2 regions of the Allobosea sp. 2RAB26 genome follow, and region 1 is predicted to be linked to the other one. Evidence: predicted binding sites of a transcription regulator. Region 1 holds the regulator's gene; the other holds the start of a gene.

Region 1 (3,383 bases):
CGCCGCTTCGCGCAGCAGCGCAATCGCGGATGGAGCAAGACCTGCAGCCTTGCGCAGATGATTGCTCATCGTCACGCCCTTGCGACGATGCGCGAGGCGCTGGACCAGCAGCGCCGCCTCGTGATCGGGCCGCAGATCGATGGTGATGACCGCCCTGCCCTCGCGCAGGATCGTCTCGCGGATCGGGGCAGAGAGTGCATAGACCGCGCCGCCTTCCAGACCCGTCGCATCGATCATCGCCTCGCCGGGCACGGATTGGCCGCCGAAGCTCAGGACGATGCGTTTCAACGGTACTCCGGCAAAACGCTCTCGCATGGTCTGGGACCAATCGACCGTGAAGCCGCCATTGGCCGGGCGCAGCGGCGCAATCGCAATTCCGCGCGCCGCCAGCAAGGGCGCCCAGCCACCATCCGAACCCAGCCGTGGCCAGCTCGCGCCGCCGAGCGCGAGCAGCGTCGCGTCGGGCCGCACCTCGACCTCGGCGCCATCGCGGTGCCGTAACGTCAGAGCTCCCGCCGCGCTCCAGCCGGTCCAGCGATGACCAGGCGCGAAGCTGACACCGAGGCCCTCGAGCCGGCGCAGCCATGCCCGCAGCAAGGGCGAGGCCTTCATGGCGCGCGGGAAGACGCGGCCGCTGCTGCCGACGAACGTGTCCTGCCCGAGCGCATCGGCCCAGTCGCGCAGGGATTGTGGCGGGAAGGCGCGAATGGCCGGCTCCAGCCAGGCTTGCGCATCGCGATAGCGGGGCAGGAAGCCGTCGAGCGATTCGGAATGGGTGAGGTTCAATCCGCCGCGCCCGGCCAGCAGGAATTTGCGGGCCGGAGAGGGCATGCGATCGTAGATCGTGACGGTGTCCCCGGCTGCCGCGAGGCGCTCGGCCGCGATCAGCCCGGAGGGCCCTGCTCCAATGATGGCGACGTGATGTGTGGGCATCGGTCCGGCTTGCCGTCAGCGCGCCCTGCGGTCAAGGGTAATCCCGCCCCGAAGGCCATCGACAGGGACGAACCATGCCGACCATCGCCGCTTATCTCGGCGCAGCCATTCTCGAAATCGCCGGCTGTTTCGCGTTCTGGGGCTGGCTCCGGCTCGGCAAGCCGGTCTGGTGGCTCGTACCCGGACTGTTTTCGCTCGCCCTGTTCGCCGGGCTGTTGACGCTGGCGGAGAGCGAAGCCGCCGGACGGGCCTATGCCGCCTATGGCGGCGTCTACATCGTCAGTTCGCTCGTCTGGCTCTGGGCCGTGGAAGGCTTTCGCCCCGACCGCTGGGACATTATCGGTGGGCTGATCTGCCTCGCCGGCGCGGCGATCATCATCGCAGGGCCGCGCTAGGGTATCGGCCCGAAAGGTGGATTGCGGTTTTCGGGAAGGCCGATGCAACCATAGACGGTTAGATCGTCGGGCGGATTCGATATCCGGCCCGATGATCCAAGTCCCCGATGATCCAAGTCTCAGCTCCGCGCAAAGGTCTCGTCGAAGGCATAGCCGGCACCGCGCACGGTCCGCAGCGGGTCCTTGGCGTTGTCAGGAGTGATCGCCTTGCGCAGCCGGCCGACATGGACGTCGACGGTGCGCTCGTCGATATAGACGTCGCGGCCCCAGACCGCGTCGAGCAGCTGGGCCCGGGAATAGACCCGCCCCGGCGCCTGCATCAGGAATTCGAGCAGGCGGAACTCGGTCGGGCCGAGATGCAGCTCGCTGCCTGAGCGGCGGACACGGCGGGTGGTGCGGTCGAGTTCGAGATCGCCGGCGGCCAACAGGCCGGCGACATGACCCGGCTTGGCGCGGCGTAGCAACGCCTGGATGCGGGCGATCAGCTCGGGCAGCGAGAACGGCTTGACGACATAGTCGTCGGCCCCGGTGGCGAGGCCGCGCACACGCTCGGTTTCCTCGCCGCGGGCGGTGAGCATGATGATCGGCACCCGCTCGGTATCGCGACGGGTCCGCAGCCTCCGGCAGAGCTCGATGCCGGAAAGGCCCGGCAGCATCCAGTCGAGCAGCACGAGGTCCGGCGTATGATCGCGCAGATGCAGCTCGGCATCGTCGCCACGCGCGACGCTGTCGACCTCGAAGCCCTCGGCTTCGAGATTGTAGCGCAGCAACAGGGTCAGCGGCTCTTCGTCCTCAACGATCAGGATGCGTGCAGGCATGTCTCACTCGGTCCCAAAGGTGTCGGGCGCCGGTCACTCACCGGTGGCGGCGTCCAGAAGGATATTGGTCGTGTCGAGCTTCGGGCGGGCTGCGTCCAAGGCTTCGCCCGTGACGAGATAGTGGATCGTCTCGGCGATGTTGGTGGTGTGGTCGCCGATGCGCTCGACATTCTTGGCGCAGAACAGGAGATGCGTGCAGAAGGTGATGTTGCGCGGGTCTTCCATCATATAGGTGAGCAGCTCGCGGAAGAGCGAGGTATAGAGCGCGTCGATCTCATCGTCGCGGCGCCAGACCTCCATGGCCTTCTGCTCGTTGCTGACGGCGTAAGCGTCGAGCACGTCCTTGAGCTGGGCCTGAACCAGGCGGCTCATATGCTCGAGGCCGACGACCGCGCGCGACGGCGGCTGGAACTGGCCGGAGATGGCGACCGCGCGCTTGGCGATATTCTTGGCGAGATCGCCGACACGCTCGATATCGGCGGCGATGCGGATGGCGGAGATCAGCTCGCGCAGGTCGTTGGCGAGCGGCTGGCGCCGGGCGATGGTGAGCACCGCCTTCTCCTCTACCTCGCGCTGCAGATTGTCGAGGCGCTGGTCGGCGCTGATGACCTTCTGTGCCAGCCCGGTGTCGCGGCGCACCAGGGCGACTGTCGAATCGCCGAGCATGCGCTCCGACATGCCCCCCATCTCGGCCAGGCTGCGGCGGATCCCCTCGAGATCGGCATCATATGAGCGGACGATGTGATCAGTCATCGCGGCGTATCCTTTGTCGGCAAAGCAGTTGGAAGGCTGGGCGCCGGTTCAGCCGAAGCGGCCGGTGACGTAGTCCTGCGTCTGCTTCTTGTGCGGGTTCATGAAAATGGTGTTGGTGGCGTCGAATTCGATCACCTCACCGAGATACATGAAGGCGGTGTACTGCGAGATGCGCGCCGCCTGCTGCATGTTGTGGGTGACGATGACGATGGTGAAGTCGGTCTTGAGCTGCTCGAGCAGGTCCTCGATCTTGCCGGTCGAGATCGGATCGAGCGCCGAGGTCGGCTCGTCGAACAGGATGACTTCCGGCTTCTGGGCAATGGTCCGCGCAATGCAGAGGCGCTGCTGCTGGCCGCCGGACAGGCCCATGCCGGAGGTCTTCAGCTTGTCCTTGACCTCGTCCCAGAGCGCGGAGCGGCGCAGCGCACCTTCGACGCGGTCATCGAGCTCGGATTTCGGCGGCTTCTCGTAGAGGCGGATGCCG
Region 2 (3,383 bases), on a different contig from region 1:
GTCGAAATGGTCGCGCAGGAAATCGCCGAGCAGCATGGCGGCGAGGCTCACGAGCACGATCGCCGCAGCCGGCACCACCACGATCCAGGGTGCGGAGGCCATGTAGTCGCGCCCCTGGCCGACCATGGAGCCGAGCGTGGCAGTGGGGGGCTGGACGCCGAGCCCGAGGAAGGAGAGGGCGGATTCCAGCAGGATCAGGTTCGAGAAGTTCAGGCTCGCCATCACCACGACCGGCGAGACGATATTGGGGATCATGTGGACGGTCGCGATGTGCCAGCGAGTCGCTCCGGCGGCTCGGGCCGCCTCGATGAAGGGCAGTTCCCGCAGGCCGAGGACCTGGGCGCGCACAAGCCTGGTGAAATGGGCCCAATAGGCGATGCCCAGCACGCCGATCAGCACCGCGACATCGGTTCCCGCCAGCGCAACCACGAGGAGCGCGACGAGCGTGAAGGGCAGTGACAGCTTGATGTCGACGAGCCCCATGACCAGCGCATCGACCCGGCCTCCGAGTTGCCCGGCGACGAGCCCGAGCGCGACGCCGATGACGAGCCCGATCAGCGTTCCAAACAGCGCGAGCGCCAGCGTCAGCCTGAGGCCGTACAGACAGCGCGAGAGCAGATCGCGGCCGAGTTGATCGGTGCCGAGCCAATGCGCCGGATTGGCGCGCTCGAAACCGAGCGGGGGCCGCAGCCGCGCCAGCAGTTTCTGCTGGTCGGGGTCGAAGGGCGCAAGCACGGGCGCGAGCACCGCCAGGAGGACGAGCACGAGCGCCAGAAGCGCGGCCGCGACGACCAGGGCGTTCATGCCGGCCGGACGCGCGAAGCGCCGGCGCGGCTTGTGCTGCGGGGCAAGCACGATCTTGGCACCTGCAATTTTGGCGTCGAGGGTATCGGTCATGACCGCTCAGGCTCCAGCCAGGCGCACGCGCGGATCGACCAGCGCATAGGCGAGATCGACCAGTAGGTTGACGACGATGACGGCGGAGGCGACGACGAGGACGCCGAATTGCAGGACGGGATAGTCGCGGCGCAGCGTCGCTCCGACCAGCAGGTCGCCGACGCCGTTCCAGGCGAAGACGGTCTCGACCACCACCGCTCCCGAGACGAGCGTGGTGATTTGCAGGCCGAGCACCGTGATGACCGGGATCAACGCGTTGCGCAGGCCGTGATGGAGAATGATGCTGCTCTCGGCGAGCCCCTTGGCCCGGGCCGTGCGCATATAGTCCTGCGAGAGGACGTCGAGCATGGCGTTGCGAGTGTAGCGGACCAGCGCCGCGACGAAATAGGCCGAGAGCGCGACCGTCGGCATGACGTAATGCGCGAGTGTGGCCGAGCCGGCGCTGGGCAGCCAGTGCAGCGTGTAGGAGAAGACCAGCAGCAGCAGGATGGCGAGCACGAAATTCGGGATGGCGTAGCCGAAAAGGGCCGTGAAGAGCACGGCGCTGCCGCGCCCCTGGCCGCGCCAGACGGCAGCCAGGATACCGGCCGGCACGCCGATGCAGATCGTAAGCGCCAGGGTCGCGACCAGGAGCGAGGCGCTCTGCCAGAGCCGTTCGGTGAAGATCGTCGCGACCGGCCGGCGCTCCATCAGTCCCAGGCCGAAATCGCCTGAAAGAAGCGAGCGCCAGAACAGCCAGTACTGCTCGGCGACGGAACGATCGAGCCCCCAATAGGCAATCATCTCGCGGCGCGAGGCGGCATCCAGCCCTTCCGGCATCAGGAAGTCGATCGGGTTGCCCGTCAGGCGCGTGGCGAGGAAGACGACCGAGGCGATCACCCAAAGCGTGATGCCCATGCGCAGCAGCCGGCCTACGAGGAATTCAAGCATGTCTTCCTCCTGCCTGGAGCCGCCGGACGTCGCCCTGCATGCCCGGCCTCAGTCGTGGCCCGTGCTGCGACGGGCTCGTTCTAGGCTGTGCTTCATGACAGGATGATGAAATAATCTCATTCGATATTGAATTTGACACTGAATTTATCTCAGTTCATGGACGAGCCTCACTTGCTGTCAGGGTTTGGATTCGCGCCATGGGCTCGCTTCACGGCATTCAGGGGTGTCTCGTCGATCTCGACGGCACCCTGGTGCGCGGCCGGCAGATGCTTCCCGGCGCAAATGCCTTTCTCGAAAGCCTGGACGGCCGTTTCGTCATCGTCTCCAACGATGCCGAGCATACGCCGCTCGAATTGTCGCGTGCCCTGAAGCGTCTTGGCCTGACCATCGCGCCGCGCCGGATCGTTCTTGCCGGCTCGACCGCGCTCGACGAAATCGCGCGCCGGCAGCCCCGGGCCCGCATCTCCATGATGGCTAGCAAGAGCCTCATGATCCATGCCCGCGACCGCGGCCTTGTCCCGGTGCAGGAGCGGCCGGACATCGTCTTTCTCGGACGCGACCGGCATTTTTCCTATGAACGCCTGATGCTTGCAGCCAATGCGGTACGCGGCGGCGCCGAGCTCGTCGCTGCCAATCCCGATCTCGTCCATCCCGGCCCGGATGGCGCGGTGGTGCCGGAGACCGGTGCATTGCTGGCGGCGCTGCTCGCCTGCACTGGCCCCGTGCCGTACCGCATCATCGGCAAGCCGGAACCCGCCTTGTTCGAGGCCGGCCTGGCGCTGCTCGGGCTGTCCAGGAATGCGGTGCTGATGGTTGGGGACAACCCGGCGACCGATGGTGAGGGCGCACGGCGCCTTGGCCTGCGCTATTTCGAGCTTCGCGACGGGGTCTTCCCCGCCATCGCGGCGAATGCGCCTTGTCGTGACCCGGCCGGCATGCTGGCCTTCCCGGCATGACGGCGTCGAATCGCAATCCCGGACCGGCCCAGGCCGCCCCCGGCGAACCAGGCACCGAAAGGCGCAAGGGCACCGGCACGCCCGGTCTCGAGGGGGCACTCGAACGCCTGCAGGCGCTGCGCGCCAACCTGCCGCCCAAAGCTGCCCGCATCGCCGATTTCTTCATGACCCATGCCGCCGAGGTGGTGCATATGTCGGTCACCGAAGTGGCCGAGCGCACCGGCGCGAGCGAAGGCAGCGTCATCTCGCTCTGCCAGCAGCTCGGCGCGCGGGGCTTCCAGCAGGTCAAGATCGCGCTGGCGCGCGATCTGGTGCAACCGGTTCAGTTCATCCACGAGGATCTGGCCCGTTCCGACGACACCGGTGCGGTGATCGAAAAGATCTTCCGCAGCGATCTCCAGGCCCTGCACGACACGATGAAGGTGCTCGACACCACGGCGATGGAGGCCGCGGTCGCCGCGATCCTGAAGGCGCGCCGCGTCGAGCTCTACGGCATCGGCAGCGCGGCCCCGATCGCCGAGGATGCCAATTACCGCCTGCTGCGCATCGGCATCGAGGCGAAGGTCGTGGTCGATTCCCATGTCCAGGCGATCAGCGCCT

The links. The regulator PhoB, encoded in region 1, activates phosphate uptake and scavenging genes when phosphate is short. The targets are predictions, from matches to a motif close to TGTCATNNANCTGTCAT.
Region 2: a site for PhoB is predicted at 1,922-1,938, ahead of AB4118_RS18485 (HAD-IIA family hydrolase). Genes of this name have one in related genera too.

The regions. Positions count from the first base shown of each region.
Region 1 is NZ_JBFRGS010000007.1:330,255-333,637, reverse strand. Features, by position in the region: gene AB4118_RS16680 (TIGR03862 family flavoprotein) at 1-933, opposite strand, end outside; gene AB4118_RS16675 (YnfA family protein) at 1,008-1,328, shown strand; gene phoB (phosphate regulon transcriptional regulator PhoB) at 1,448-2,146, opposite strand; gene phoU (phosphate signaling complex protein PhoU) at 2,180-2,899, opposite strand; gene pstB (phosphate ABC transporter ATP-binding protein PstB) at 2,948-3,383, opposite strand, start outside.
Region 2 is NZ_JBFRGS010000009.1:48,373-51,755, forward strand. Features, by position in the region: gene AB4118_RS18475 (ABC transporter permease) at 1-897, opposite strand, end outside; gene AB4118_RS18480 (ABC transporter permease) at 904-1,827, opposite strand; gene AB4118_RS18485 (HAD-IIA family hydrolase) at 2,025-2,783, shown strand; gene AB4118_RS18490 (MurR/RpiR family transcriptional regulator) at 2,780-3,383, shown strand, end outside.